DNA from 3 places in the Bradyrhizobium sp. CCBAU 25338 genome. Region 2 is predicted to be linked to each of the others. Evidence: predicted binding sites of a transcription regulator. Region 2 holds the regulator's gene; each other region holds the start of a gene.
The links. The regulator LexA, encoded in region 2, represses DNA repair genes until DNA is damaged. The targets are predictions, from matches to a motif close to TGTTCNNNNTGTGTTCNG.

Region 1 (4,487 bases), on a different contig from region 2:
GCCCCACATCCAGGCGGCGCCACGCGGGACGATCGCCTCGAAGCCGGTGACGATGAACAAGGCGCCCGCGGTCGATATCAGCATGCCGATGCGATAGGCCGCGACATAGGCGGCCATGCCGGCGGCCTGCTCGCTTTCGGGCAGGCTCTCGACGCGGAATGCATCGACGACGATGTCCTGCGTCGAGGACATCGTCGCGACCAGGAGCGCACCAAGCGCAACGAACAGCGGCGAGCGCGCCGGATCGGTCAGCGCCAACAGCAGGATCGCGCCGATCAGCAGCAGCTGCGAAAACACCAGCCACCCACGCCGGCGGCCGAAGGTGCGCGTGAAGAACGGGACATGCAGCGCATCGACCAGAGGCGCCCACAGGAACTTGAGCGTGTACGGTGTTCCAACGAGTGCAAAGAGCCCGATCGTTCCGAGATCGACCCCCGCCTCGGCCATCCATACCAGCAGCGTCGATCCCGACAGCGCCAGCGGCAACCCCGACGAGAAGCCGAGAAACAGCACGATCAGCACCCGCGGCTGCAGGTAAACGGCAAGGCTGTCGCGCCAGGAGGGCGCAGGGGCCGAGCTTGCGGCGGGCGAAGTCGCGTCGGGTGCGGTCATGGGGCGGTGTTAGCAGATTCTGGAGGAAAAGACTCTTGCGAGCTCGGTGGGGCGGATGCTCTCTCCACCTCTCGATGTCATCGTCCGCGAAGGCGGACGATCCAGTAATCACCAGCGCCTCGGTTAATCGCGACCGCCGCGGCATACTGGATGCCCCGCCTGCGCGGGGCATGACAGCGCGCTAGGATTCTACTCCCCAGCCTGGAGCTTCCGCGGGAACAGCTCCGGCGCGGCTGTCGCAACCAGCCGCGGAGCCTCCGGCGTGTCGCTCTTGCTGAAATCGAGCTCCTCGATTCGTCCCGCGCGCTTTTCGATCTTGTCCGCGGAGATCAGCACCTGGCGGACGTCCTCGTTGACGTCGGCAAAATGCTTCTGCAGCTTCAGCACGCGGTCGCGCAGCCGGCCCAAATCGTCGCCGAGCTTGATCACCTCGGTGCGGATCTGGTCGGCGGCATCGCGCATGCGCGCGTCCTTCATGATCTGCTGCATCACCTGGATTGCGAGCATCAGCAGCGAGGGCGACACCAGCACGACGCGGGCGCGATAGGCCTTCTGGATCACGTCGTCGAAACCGTCATGGATCTCGGCGTAGACCGATTCCGACGGCACGAACATCAGCGCCATCTCCTGGGTCTCGCCGGCGACGAGATATTTTTCTGCGATGTCGCTGACATGCTTCATCACGTCGCCGCGCAGTCGTTGTGTGGCGATTCGCCGTTCCTCGTCGGTCCGGGCGTCGTGCAGCGCGGTCATTGCTTCCAGCGGAAATTTGGCGTCGATGCAAAGCGGGCGCTGATCGGGCAGGAACACGACGCAGTCCGGGCGCTTGCCGGTGGAGAGCGTGAACTGGAACTCGTAGGCACCCTTCGGCAACCCGTCCTGGACGATCGCCTCCATCCGCGCCTGGCCGAACGCGCCGCGCGACTGCTTGTTGGCCAGCACGTCGCGCAAGGTGGTCACCTGGGTGGTGAGGTCGGTGAGGTTCTTGTGCGCGCTGTCGATGATGCCGAGCCGCTCGTGCAGGGCGCGCAGGCTCTCCATGGTGTTGCGGGTGGAGTGTTCCATGGACTGGCCGACGCGGTGGGTCACCGAATCCAGCCGCTCGTTCACCGCCCGCGCCATCTCGGCCTGACGGCCGGCCAGAGCCTGGGTCATGGCATCGACCCGGCCCGACGACTCGCTCTGCGCCCGCAGCACCTCGCTCAAACGTTCCTCGAGCTCGTCGGCCCGGATGGCGTTGGCCATGGCGAGTTCCGCGCCGCGCCGCCCGGATCGCGCGATCACGACCGCAATCACCACCAGCAGGATGAGAACCAGGGCGCCGAAGCCGATCAGCGCGTCCACGACGCGCACCGGCCACTCGCCGAGGATGAAGATGATGTCGTTCATGCCGACCCTTCTAGCCGATTCGCCATGGCGCACGAACGAATAGCGAACATTTTTGGTGAATGCTCCGTTAATTGTTATGGTTAACGAAACCTGAAGTTTTATGGTTAGCGGAGGGTTAACGGGGTTCCTGGCCGCATTGACCGCATCCGGCGAGCGTCTTAAATCGCGGCCATGGCCCTACGAGAAATCATCATCCTGCCGGACAAGCAGCTGCGCCTGGTCTCCAAGCCGATCGAGAAGGTCACGTCGGAGATCCGCAAGCTTGCCGACGACATGTTCGAAACCATGTACGACGCGCCCGGCATTGGCCTCGCGGCGATCCAGGTCGCGCAGCCCTTGCGCCTGATCACCATGGACCTCGCCAAGCGCGACGAGAGCGGCGAGACCAAGCGCGAGCCGCGCGTCTTCATCAATCCCGAGATCCTCGCTTCCTCCGAGGAACTCTCGGTCTACGAGGAAGGCTGCCTCTCGATTCCCGAATATTACGAGGAGGTCGAGCGCCCCGCGAAGGTGCGCGTGCGCTTCACCGATCTCGACGGCAAGGTGCACGAGGAGGACGCCGAAGGCCTCTACGCCACCTGCATCCAGCACGAGATCGACCATCTCAACGGCGTCCTGTTCGTCGACTACCTGTCGAAGCTCAAGCGCGACCGCGTGATGAAGAAGTTCGAGAAAGCCGCCAAGCGCGCGGCGGAGTAGGCCACGTCCTCCGCCGTCATGCCCGGCCTCGTGCCGGGCATCCACGTTCTTTGTCGCTCCGAGCAGGAAGAACGTGGATGGCCGGGACAAGCCCGGCCATGACGAGTACCTTGCTCGTTTTTCGAGGATTGTCTCGCCACATGCCCCTTCGCCTCATCTTCATGGGCACGCCCGATTTCTCCGTGCCGACGCTGCTCGAGCTCGTCGCGCACGGCCACGAGATCGTGGCGGTCTACACCCGCACCCCGAAGCCGGGCGGGCGGCGCGGCCTGCAATTGCAGCCGACGCCGGTCGAGGAAGCTGCGCGAAAGCTCGGCATTCCCGTGCTGACGCCGAAGACGCTGAGGACGCCGGAGGCACTGGAAGAGTTTCGCGCATTCGATGCCGATGCCGCCGTCGTCGTCGCCTACGGCATGATCCTGCCACAGGCGATCCTGGATGCCCCCAGGCTCGGCTGCTATAATCTGCACGCTTCGCTGTTGCCGCGCTGGCGCGGCGCCGCGCCCATCAACCGCGCGATCATGGCCGGCGATGCCGAGAGCGGCGTGATGGTGATGAGGATGGATGTCGGCCTCGACACCGGCGACGTCGCCATGGCCGAGCGCATCGCGATCACCGACAGCATGACTGCGCTCGATTTGCACGATCGCCTGTCCCGGCTGGGTGCCGATCTGATGGTGCGCGCGATGGCCGCGCTCGAACGTGGCGAGCTCCAGCTCGAGAAGCAGGGCGAGGACGGCGTCACCTACGCCGCCAAGATCGAGAAGGCCGAGGCGCGGATCGACTGGACCAGACCGGCGCGCGCCGTGCTGCGCCACATCCACGGCCTGTCGCCGTTTCCCGGCGCCTGGAGCGAGCTTGAGGATGCGCGCGTCAAGATCCTGCGCTGCGAGCTCGCGCAAGGCGCGGGCGAGCCGGGCGCGGTGCTCGACGACCTCCTCACCATTGCCTGCGGCGAGGGCGCGATCCGCATCATCGAGCTCCAGCGCGAGGGCAAGGGCCGGATGCAGGCCGCCGACTTCCTGCGCGGCGTGCCCGTGAGCCCGCCGATGCGGTTCGGTTGATGCCCCGCTACAAGCTCACCATCGAATATGACGGCGCGCCGTTCTTCGGCTGGCAGGTGCAGGAGACGCTGCCGTCGGTGCAGGGCGCGCTGCAGGCTGCGGTGAAGGCGATGACCGGGGCGGATCTGCGCGTGCACGGCGCCGGCCGCACCGATGCCGGCGTGCATGCGCGCGGCCAGGTCGCCCATGTCGACGTCGACAAGCAGTTTCCGCCGGGCCGTTTTCGCGACGGGCTCAACGCGCATCTGCGCCCGCATCCGATCGCGGTGCTCGAGGCGGAGATCGTGCCCGACGATTTCGAAGCGCGCTTCTCGGCAGTCAAGCGCCACTACCGCTATCGCATCGTCAACACCCGCGCCAATCTCGCGCTCGACGCCGGCCACGCCTGGCGCGTGCCGCGCAAGCTCGATGCCGACGCGATGCACGCGGCGGCGCAGCGCCTGCTCGGCAAGCACGATTTCACCACCTTCCGCGACACCGAGTGCCAGGCCAAGTCGCCCGAGAAGACGCTCGACCAGCTCGACGTGCTGCGCGACGGCCGCGAGATCACGATTCTCACTTCGGCGCGCTCGTTCCTGCACAGCCAGGTGCGCTCGATGGTGGGATCGCTGGTCTGGGTCGGCGAGGGGCGCTGGACCGCCGACGATCTCTCCGCCGCCCTCGCAGCCCGCAACCGCGCCGCCTGCGGCGTCGTCGCCCCGCCGGAGGGACTGTATCTGATGA
Region 2 (4,487 bases):
CTGCATGTGATCCGCGCGAGCAAGGATGGCTTCCTGCTGAGGGAGTGGTTGGCTGCCGATGCCGATCCGCGCGATGCCGGCAGCGCCTCGTTGGCCGACGGTGTGTCGTGTGACGAGTCCGGCTGCGTGACGCCGCTCGCGGACGGACGGCTGGTCGCGTTGGCGTTGCGCATCGACGCGCTGGCTGATGATTGCAGCCGCGCCGCGCTGGTGGTGACGGCGCGCCCAGCGCCGCCCGATTGCGCGGCGATGGTGGTCGACAGGCCGCGGCTCGCCAGTCAGGGCGCGCTGGCTCTGACGCGGAGCGGTGACGGCTTCTCGGTTCGGGCGGTGAGGGCGAGAGGCACAAGCCGCCCCTGGCTGCCGGCCGGCGCCGGCGAGGGGGATTTCGACGGCAGCCTTGCGCCGAAGACGGCCGTGCCCCGCAACCGGGACGCAACGCCATCGGAGACGGATTTTCAGGCGGACGATTGAGGAGCGGTGCGGGGGAGGTCGGACCGGATTTCGCAGGACGCAAACCATACCATCTCGCCGGCCTCGGCCGGCGATGGCATTGCATTCCTGGCCCACGACCATCGGCCGGGGCGACGACGTCAGCCGATCGGCAGGCGCGTGATGGTGGACCGCGTGTCGGCGACGATCTGCGGCTTGTGCTCGCGTTCGCCAACCGGCTGGGTCACCGGCAGTTGCAGCACGGTCGCGCGCTGGCCTTCGACGAGCTGTGTCACCAGCACGTATTTGCCGTCGGGGAATTCGATCGCGTCATGATGGCGATCGGGAATGTGCGGGTCGATCTTGCCGAACTTGCCGACGCGGGAGTTCACGGTGCGCGTCCAGATCCAGCGATTGTCGTAACGGACGTTGTCGGCGAAAGCGAGCTCCGTTCCCGGCAGCAGGCAGACTGCGACGGAGAGATCGGCTTCGGAGGCGAAGCCGCGCGTCGAGGTGCCACGGAAGGTTGTCGTGACGATCGTCTCGCCGACTTCGGCGGGGCGCGTCGCGACGGCATGCAGGCTGTAGTCACACATCGGGTGCTCCTCATGCGAAGATAGCAACCCGCACCTCTTTTGGAGGCGCAGGCCTCTATCAGGTGGAAGCAAGCAACGCTCTGCTTCGTTGTAGGCAAATCTGCGGCTTTGCGCCGCAAGCCGCGATCACATTATCTTTCCCGGATTCGATAGGAACAAAGCCGATGCATGCGTATTCGGAAGGCGTGCGTCAGCGCCCCGCGGGCGCCGACCAGCCCGAGTATTGCCAGCTCGCTTGCGGAATGGCGGTGCGATTGTATGGCAGCGGCTTACGTCACCGTTGCTGCGATCGGCGCAGCAACGATCGTCCATGAAACGTCCGGCGCAACACCTGTCCTCGCATTCTCAGGCCGCGAAGCGATGTTGCGTCGTGCGGCGTGTCGAGGATGAGCCGCCGAAAGAGGGGGCCGGACAATCTGAGCAGAACCGGAAAAACCATCCAGCCGGAGCGGATAGCGGATCCGCTCCAATAGGTGTCGAGCGACCGCAGGACCGCTCAGTACTTGCGGTACAGCCCGATCAGCTTGCCCTGAATCTTCACGCGGTTCGGCGGAAGAATGCGGACCTCGTAGGCGGCGTTGGCGGGCTCGAGCGCGATAGAGGCGCCGCGGCGGCGGAAGCGCTTGAGCGTGGCTTCCTCGTCGTCGATCAGCGCCACCACGATGTCGCCGGTATCGGCGCTCTCGTTGCGCTGGATCAGCGCCATGTCGCCATCGAGGATGCCGGCCTCGACCATCGAATCGCCGCGGACTTCGAGCGCGTAGTGCTCGCCCGAGCCGAGCATGTCGGGCGGCACGCTGATGGTGTGGCTGCGGGTCTGCAGCGCCTCGATCGGCGTGCCGGCCGCGATGCGGCCCATCACGGGCACCGCGACGGGACGCTCGCCCTCGTCCACAGGCGGGCTGGAGGTCGCGCGCACCTTGCCGAGATTGCCCTCGATGACGCTCGGCGTGAAGCCGCGGCGGCTGCCGGCGGCGGCCTGGAGCTCGGGCAGCTTGATCACCTCGATGGCACGGGCGCGGTTGGGCAGGCGGCGGATGAAGCCGCGCTCCTCGAGCGCAGTGATCAGGCGATGGATGCCTGACTTCGAGCGCAGGTCGAGCGCATCCTTCATCTCGTCGAAGGACGGCGGCACGCCGCTTTCCTTCAGACGTTCGCTGATGAACCGTAGAAGCTCGTATTGTTTGCGCGTCAACATCTCGACGAAAGTCCCCCGGTTGATGTCGTTCGATTCCGAGACGAGGAGTTCAGCGATAAGCTGCTACACGTTCGAAACAAATCATGAACGGACACTATATGTTCGATATGTGTTCCGCAACTGCTTAATTTACGGTGAACAGAGCGAAGCTCGCGCGATGCGTGTGGCCGTGCAGCTCAGGCGGGCAGGCGCAGCACCTCGCAAGGCGTGCCGGCCTCGGCCCTCGGCGCGAACGGTGCGCGCACGAGAAGTACCTGCGCCGCAGCGAGATTCGCAAGCAGAGAGGAGTCCTGATGGCTGACGGGATGGGCGACGAGCGCGCCGTCGTCACGCTGTTCCAGGCGCGCACGCAGATAATCCTCGCGCTGGTCGTTGGCACCGAGATCGCGGCCCAGCACGGCGCGCTCGCGGCGATGATGAATCACTGATCGGCCCGACAGGGCGCGAATCAGCGGCACCATGAACAGGAAGGCGCACACGTAAGACGACACGGGATTGCCGGGGAGGCCGATCACGCGCATTGCGCCGAGCCGTCCGTGCATCATCGGCTTGCCGGGCCGAATCGCGATCTTCCAGAACGACATCGAGATGCCTTCGTCCTTGAGCGCCTGCTGGACCAGATCGTGGTCGCCGACCGATGCGCCACCGGTCGTGATCAGGATGTCGGCGCCGCTCTCCCGGGCGCGACGGATGCCGGCGGAAGTGGCCTCCAGCGTATCGGCGGCAACGCCGAGGTCGATGGTCTCGGCGCCCTCGCTGCGGGCGAGCGCGTGCAGGGCATAGCCATTGGAATAGACGATCTGCCCGTGACCGGGCGTGGTGCCGGGCATCACCAACTCGTCGCCGGTGGCGAGGATCGCGACCCTCGGACGGCGGCAGACGGCGAGATGCGGGTGATTCATTCCGGCGGCCAGCGCGAGATCGCGCTCCGTGAGACGGCTTCCCTTGCGGAGCAGCACGTCTCCCTCGCGGAAGTCGACGCCGGCGGGGCGGATATGCCGCCCGGAAATCGCGGCTTCCTTGATCGTGACAAGCTTGCCTTCCGCGACGGTGTCCTCCTGGATCACGACCGCATCGGCGCCGTCGGGAACGACGCCGCCGGTGAAGATCCGCACGGCTTCGCCGGGGCCAACCCTTCCCGCGAACGGGCGACCCGCCGCGACCTCGCCGACGACCGCGAGCCTGGAATCGACCGTTGCCGCGTCGGCCGCGCGCACGGCATAGCCGTCCATCGCCGACATGGCCTCCGGTGGCTGCGTGCGCCGCGAAGCGACGTCGCGCGCAAGCACGCGATGGTAGGCCTCATCGAGGGAAACCATCTCTTCAGGCAACGGCTCTGCACCCGCCAGCACCGCGGCAAGCGCGTCAGAAACGGGCATGAGGGCCACGGGCGGAAACTCCTGCAAATCGTTGGCGAGAGTTCTAGCCGAGTGCAGGCGCGAGGCAAAGCAGCACACAGGATGATTTATCCTGCGCGATTTCCGTCGTGGGCAGGGAGCTCAAGTCCGCCGCGGCATGATCCGGACGGCGAGACAGACCGGCACGAGGATAGCCATGGCGAGGACGAGAATGACGAGCGCCACGGCCAACATCGCTCAACGTCCTGTCGGATCGCTCGGACCGACGTCCGGTGCGACGTCGGGAGCTCTGGGATCCTGATCCTTGTCGGGCAGCGGATCGGCCAGGGACTTCAGGTCGGCCGCCTTGCTGATCAGCTTGGCGGAGAGGTCAGAATCCGAGGTGGTTCTGGCGAATTCAAGCAGGAGAGAGGCTTGCTTGGTGAGATAGGTTTTGCCCAGCACGTCGATCAGTCCGATGTAGAAATCCCAACAGACTCATGAGTCCGAAGGGTGGTACTCCGTTCCCGGAACTCCGTATAAAAATGCACAAAGGGGTTGGGTTCCTCATCCTCCGCAAATTTGGCTCCGGGAACCGAGGGCATGACCTGTCGCGGCGACTGCCTGGCATTCAGATGCCAAGCGCCCTCAACGCGTTCCCGACGTCGCCGGGCGACGTCACGTGCACGGGCGTTCAAGCCGACAGCCCGCTGAGGCTCGGCGGCCAAACTGGTGTAAGCTCTGCGGCACACGTTCTCTTGAAGCGAGGAGCGCCCATGACACGAAAAATTCTCATCATGGGGCTTCCGGGCGCGGGTAAGACGACGCTCGCCAATATTCTGGCGCCGCTGCTCAATGCAGTTGTTTTCAATGCGGACTCGGTTAGGGCCAATATATCGAGAGACCTCGGCTTTAGTCACGAAG
Region 3 (4,487 bases), on a different contig from region 2:
AGATGGTGGGCACGCTTCGCTTTGCCCACCCTACGAGATTGACCATTGACGCGCTCACTTCGCGAGCTCCTTGAGGCCCAGTCGAATGAGCTGCGCGGTCTCGGCATTCTCGCCCGCACTACGCGAGGCCGACGCGATCGCCGCAGCCGCCTGCGGCTGGCCGTAGCCGAGATTGACCAGTGCGGAGATCGCATCCGCCACGGGCCGCGGCGCGCGCTGGTCGTCGACGGCGCCGGCGAGATGCACGACCGCCGGATCGACATTGGCGAAGGCCGGCGCCTTGTCCTTCAACTCGGTGACGATGCGCTCGGCGACTTTGGGGCCGACGCCGGGCGTGCGCGCCACCGCCGCCTTGTCGCGCAGCGCAATGGCATTGGCGAGATCGGCCGGCGCGAGCGTGCCGAGCACGGCGAGCGCAACCTTGGCGCCGACGCCCTGCACGGTCTGGAGCAGGCGAAACCATTCGCGCTCCTGATCGGTGCGGAAGCCGAACAGTTTTATCTGGTCCTCGCGGACGTAGGTCTCGATCGACAGCACGGCCGCTTCGCCCGGCGACGGCAGATGCTGCAAGGTGCGCGACGAGCAATGCACCTGATAGCCGACACCGCCGACGTCGAGGATGACGAAATCCTCGCCGTAGGAATCGATCAGGCCCTTGAGCTTGCCGATCATCTCAGGTCCCCGGTCGCGACACACGCTTCTCTTTCGTCATGGCCGGGCTTGACCCGGCCATCCACGTCTTTGCCCCCGGCAAGAAAGAACGTGGATACCCGGAACAAGTCCGGGCATGACGGCGGTGACAGGGAACGACCGATCATATCCCCACCACCTTCAGCCGGAGCGCGGTGCTCTGGCGGTGATGGGCGTGGGTGATGGCGATGGCGAGCGCGTCGGCCGCGTCGGCGGACGGCGGCTCGGCTTTCGGCAGCAATATCTTCAGCATCATCGCGATCTGTTGCTTGTCGGCGTGACCGGCGCCGACCACCGTCTTCTTGACCTGGTTCGGCGCATATTCGGCGACACTGATGCCGAACATTGCGGGCGCCAGCATGGCGACGCCGCGGGCCTGGCCGAGCTTCAGCGTGGCAACGCCGTCCTTGTTCACAAAGGTCTGCTCGACCGCGGCTTCCATCGGCTGGTGGTCGGAGAGAACGGCCGCGAGCCCCTCATGGATCGCGAGCAGGCGGCTCGACAGCGGCAAATCGTCCGGCGGCTCCACCGAACCGCAGGCCACGTAGATCAGCCGGTTGCCCTCGGCCTCGATCACGCCCCAGCCGGTGCGGCGCAGGCCGGGGTCGATGCCGATGATGCGAACGGGGCCACGAATCGGGAGCGCAGTCATGGGCCAGTGATAGCGGCTGGCCGCCGCGGGGGAAACAGAAACAGAACGGAAGTAACAGAGGAAGTGGGGTCTCGTGCCCCGGGCGCGACGCAGCAGCGTTTCACGCTGCAGCGCGTCCGGGACGCGAAAGCGCCTACCCGCCCATCTTCGCCATCAGTGCGTCGGACACCTCGAAGTTGGCGTAGACGTTCTGGACGTCGTCGTGCTCGTTGAGCAAATCCATCAGCTTGAAAAGCTTCTCGGCGGTCTCGTCATCGACGGCGACCGTGTTCTGCGGCTTCCAGATCAGCGCGGCCTTGCGCGGCTCACCGAACTTGGCTTCCAGCGCCTTGGCGACGTCGCGATAGCCTTCGGTCGAGGCGTAGATCTCGTGGCCGTTCTCGCCCGAGATCACGTCGTCGGCGCCGGCCTCGATCGCGGCATCCAGCATGGCGTCGTCGGAGGCGACGCTGCGGTCATATTCGATGACGCCCGTGCGGTCGAACATGAACGACACCGAGCCGGTTTCGCCGAGATTGCCGCCGGACTTGGTGAAGAAGGAGCGGATGTCGGAAGCGGCGCGGTTGCGGTTGTCGGTCAGCGCCTCGACGATGACGGCGACGCCGCCAGGGCCGTAGCCCTCATAGCGGATCTCGTCATAGTTCTCGCCGTCGCTGCCGAGCGCCTTCTTGATGGCGCGTTCGATATTGTCCTTCGGCATGTTCTCCTGGCGCGCGGCGATCACGGCGGCGCGCAGACGCGGGTTCATGGCCGGATCAGGCGTCCCCAGCTTGGCGGCGACGGTGATTTCCCGCGCCAGCTTGCCGAACAGCTTCGACTTCTGGGCATCCTGCCGCCCCTTGCGGTGCATGATGTTCTTGAATTGGGAATGTCCGGCCATGCGTGGTCTCGTTAAGGAATCGTGCGCCAAGGTGAGCGTGGGAAGCGCGGCCTTATAGGCCGCCAACCCACCGGAATGAAAGAGGCTCTACGACTTTAAGGTAACACCGTACTAGCCCGTGCCTAGAGGTCAGGCACCGTTAACCCTGATTTCATTCCGGGTTGCGAAAATAGCGCCCGACCGTTCTCCGACAAGAGAGGCCCGATGGCGTTCGGAATATTTCGGAAGCGTCTGCCGGACCAGGCTGCGCCTGCGACAGCCCTGGAGGCTCCGCAGCCGGCGGCCCATTCCGCGCCCGCCCCGGCCGCCGAAAGTGATTCGGCCCGGGAAATCCTGGAACTGCTGGAACTCGAGCTAGGCGCGATGATCCGCCAGCTCGAACGCGCCGCCAATTCGGTGGCCGGAGGCGCCGAGGCGACCGCCGCGACGCTTGCCGCCATTCGCGACCGCACCGACGCCCTGACCGGCCGGACCAACGCGGCGCAGTCGACCGCCTCCACCTTCGCCCATGCCGCCGACAAGTTCACCCAGTCCGCGCAAGGAATCGGCGCGCAGGTCCGCAATGCCGGCAAGCTCGCCGACGAGGCCAGCGCCGCGGCGCAGGAAGCCCGCGCCAATGTCGAGCGCCTGCGCGAATCCTCCGCGGCCATCGGCAATGTCGTCAATCTGATCGCACAGATCGCGCGGCAGACGACGCTGCTCGCGCTCAACTCCACCATCGAGGCCGCGCGCGCGGGCGATGCGGGCCGAGGCTTTGCGGTCGTCGCCACCGAGGTCAAGGCGCTCGCGGTCCAGACCCAGGGCGCGACGGAAGAGATCACCAGGAAGATCGACGCGCTCCAGCGCGACGCCGCCGGTTCGGCTGATGCCGTGCACCGCATTTCGCAGGCGATCGAGGCGATCCGCCCGGTCTTCGACACCGTCAACGGCGCGGTCGCCGAGCAGAACGCCACGACCAGCGAAGTCTCCGGAAATGCCGCGAGCGCTTCGGAGTTCATCGCCTCGGTCGGCGAGAGCGCGGCCGAGATCGATGCCGCGACCAAGGCGGCCGAGACCCATGGCGAGAGCGTCGCCAGTGCCGGCAAGGCCGTCACCACTTTTGCTCAAAAGCTGAAATCGCGCTGCGCCGTGCTGCTCGGCCAGAGCGAGCACGACGACCGCCGCAAGACCGAGCGGCTGCCCTGCCATCTCAAGTTCGAAACCACGCGCGGGGTGATGCCGGTCTATGAAATCGCGATGGATGGCGTGCTGATCGGCGGCGTGGATGCAGGCAGGCTCGCACCGCAGGCGATGATCGAAGGCACCCTCGAGGACATCGGCGCCTGCCGCCTGCGCGTGGTCGAGCAATCCAAGGCCGGCGCCCGCGCGCAATTCGTTGGTCCCAGCGCCGCGCTCGGCGAGAAGATCGAGGACAAGCTCTGGTCGATCCATGAGGAGAACACGGAGCTGGTCACCCGTGCCATGGAGGCCGGCAATGCGCTGACGAAGATATTCGAGCAGGCGGTTGCGCGCGGCGAGGTCAGGATGGAGGACCTGTTCGACACGGACTACGTGGAAATTGCGGGCACCAATCCGCAGCAATACCGCACGAAATATCTGGACTGGGCCGACCGCGCCCTGCCGCCGTTCCAGGAAGCCTTTCTGGCGAGGGAGCCGCGGATGGCGTTCTGCGCCATGGTCGACCGCAACGGCTTCCTGCCGGTGCACAACAAGATCTATTCGCATCCACAGCGGCCGGGCGACGCCGCCTGGAACACGGCCAACAGCCGCAACCGGCGGATATTCAACGATCCGGCGGGGCTGGCTGCCGCGCGCAACCTGCGCTCGTACCTGGTTCAGAGCTATGCGCGCGACATGGGCAACGGGAACACGGTGATGATGCGCGAGATCGACGTCCCGATCCGCGTGCAGGGCCGTCACTGGGGCGGCTTCCGCACGGCTTACAAGCTGTAGCGCTCTCTCGAGTGCACTCTTGGACAAGACACCGGCCGCGAATCATCCTCTAAGCCGAAACTGGAATGGGAATGCCGCCGAGAGCCGATCAACGGCCCTGACTGGAGAGAGCCCGTACATGTCCCAGGCACAGCTTGCAGTATTGGATACCGGATCGAACCGGACGCTCGCCGAGCGGCTGATCGATCAGCTCGCCGACCGCATCGGCGGCCTTGGCGTGGAACTCGCCGACATCGCCGGCAACGTCCAGGAAGTCGCAAGCCGCGTCGCGAGCCAGTCGGAACGGTTCCACCACCTGCAGAGGACGGCCGA

Region 1: ACM42_RS07180 (DNA recombination protein RmuC) is a predicted target of LexA. The motif match lies at 2,033-2,050, and genes of this name have one in related genera.
Region 3: ruvC (crossover junction endodeoxyribonuclease RuvC) is a predicted target of LexA. The motif match lies at 1,373-1,390, and genes of this name have one in related genera.

Annotation. Positions count from the first base shown of each region.
Region 1 covers NZ_LFKY01000003.1:406,747-411,233, reverse strand. Annotated here, with positions in the region: gene ACM42_RS07185 (AmpG family muropeptide MFS transporter) at 1-612, opposite strand, end outside; gene ACM42_RS07180 (DNA recombination protein RmuC) at 802-2,001, opposite strand; gene def (peptide deformylase) at 2,173-2,700, shown strand; gene fmt (methionyl-tRNA formyltransferase) at 2,841-3,764, shown strand; gene truA (tRNA pseudouridine(38-40) synthase TruA) at 3,764-4,487, shown strand, end outside.
Region 2 covers NZ_LFKY01000032.1:29,530-34,016, forward strand. Annotated here, with positions in the region: gene ACM42_RS12255 (ComEC/Rec2 family competence protein) at 1-474, shown strand, start outside; gene ACM42_RS12260 (hypothetical protein) at 594-1,028, opposite strand; gene lexA (transcriptional repressor LexA) at 1,525-2,226, opposite strand; gene ACM42_RS12270 (molybdopterin molybdotransferase MoeA) at 2,403-3,614, opposite strand; gene ACM42_RS12275 (hypothetical protein) at 3,822-4,028, opposite strand; gene ACM42_RS12280 (adenylyl-sulfate kinase) at 4,340-4,487, shown strand, end outside.
Region 3 covers NZ_LFKY01000038.1:160,843-165,329, forward strand. Annotated here, with positions in the region: gene ruvA (Holliday junction branch migration protein RuvA) at 55-672, opposite strand; gene ruvC (crossover junction endodeoxyribonuclease RuvC) at 815-1,342, opposite strand; gene ACM42_RS20965 (YebC/PmpR family DNA-binding transcriptional regulator) at 1,476-2,222, opposite strand; gene ACM42_RS20970 (methyl-accepting chemotaxis protein) at 2,427-4,175, shown strand; gene ACM42_RS20975 (methyl-accepting chemotaxis protein) at 4,294-4,487, shown strand, end outside.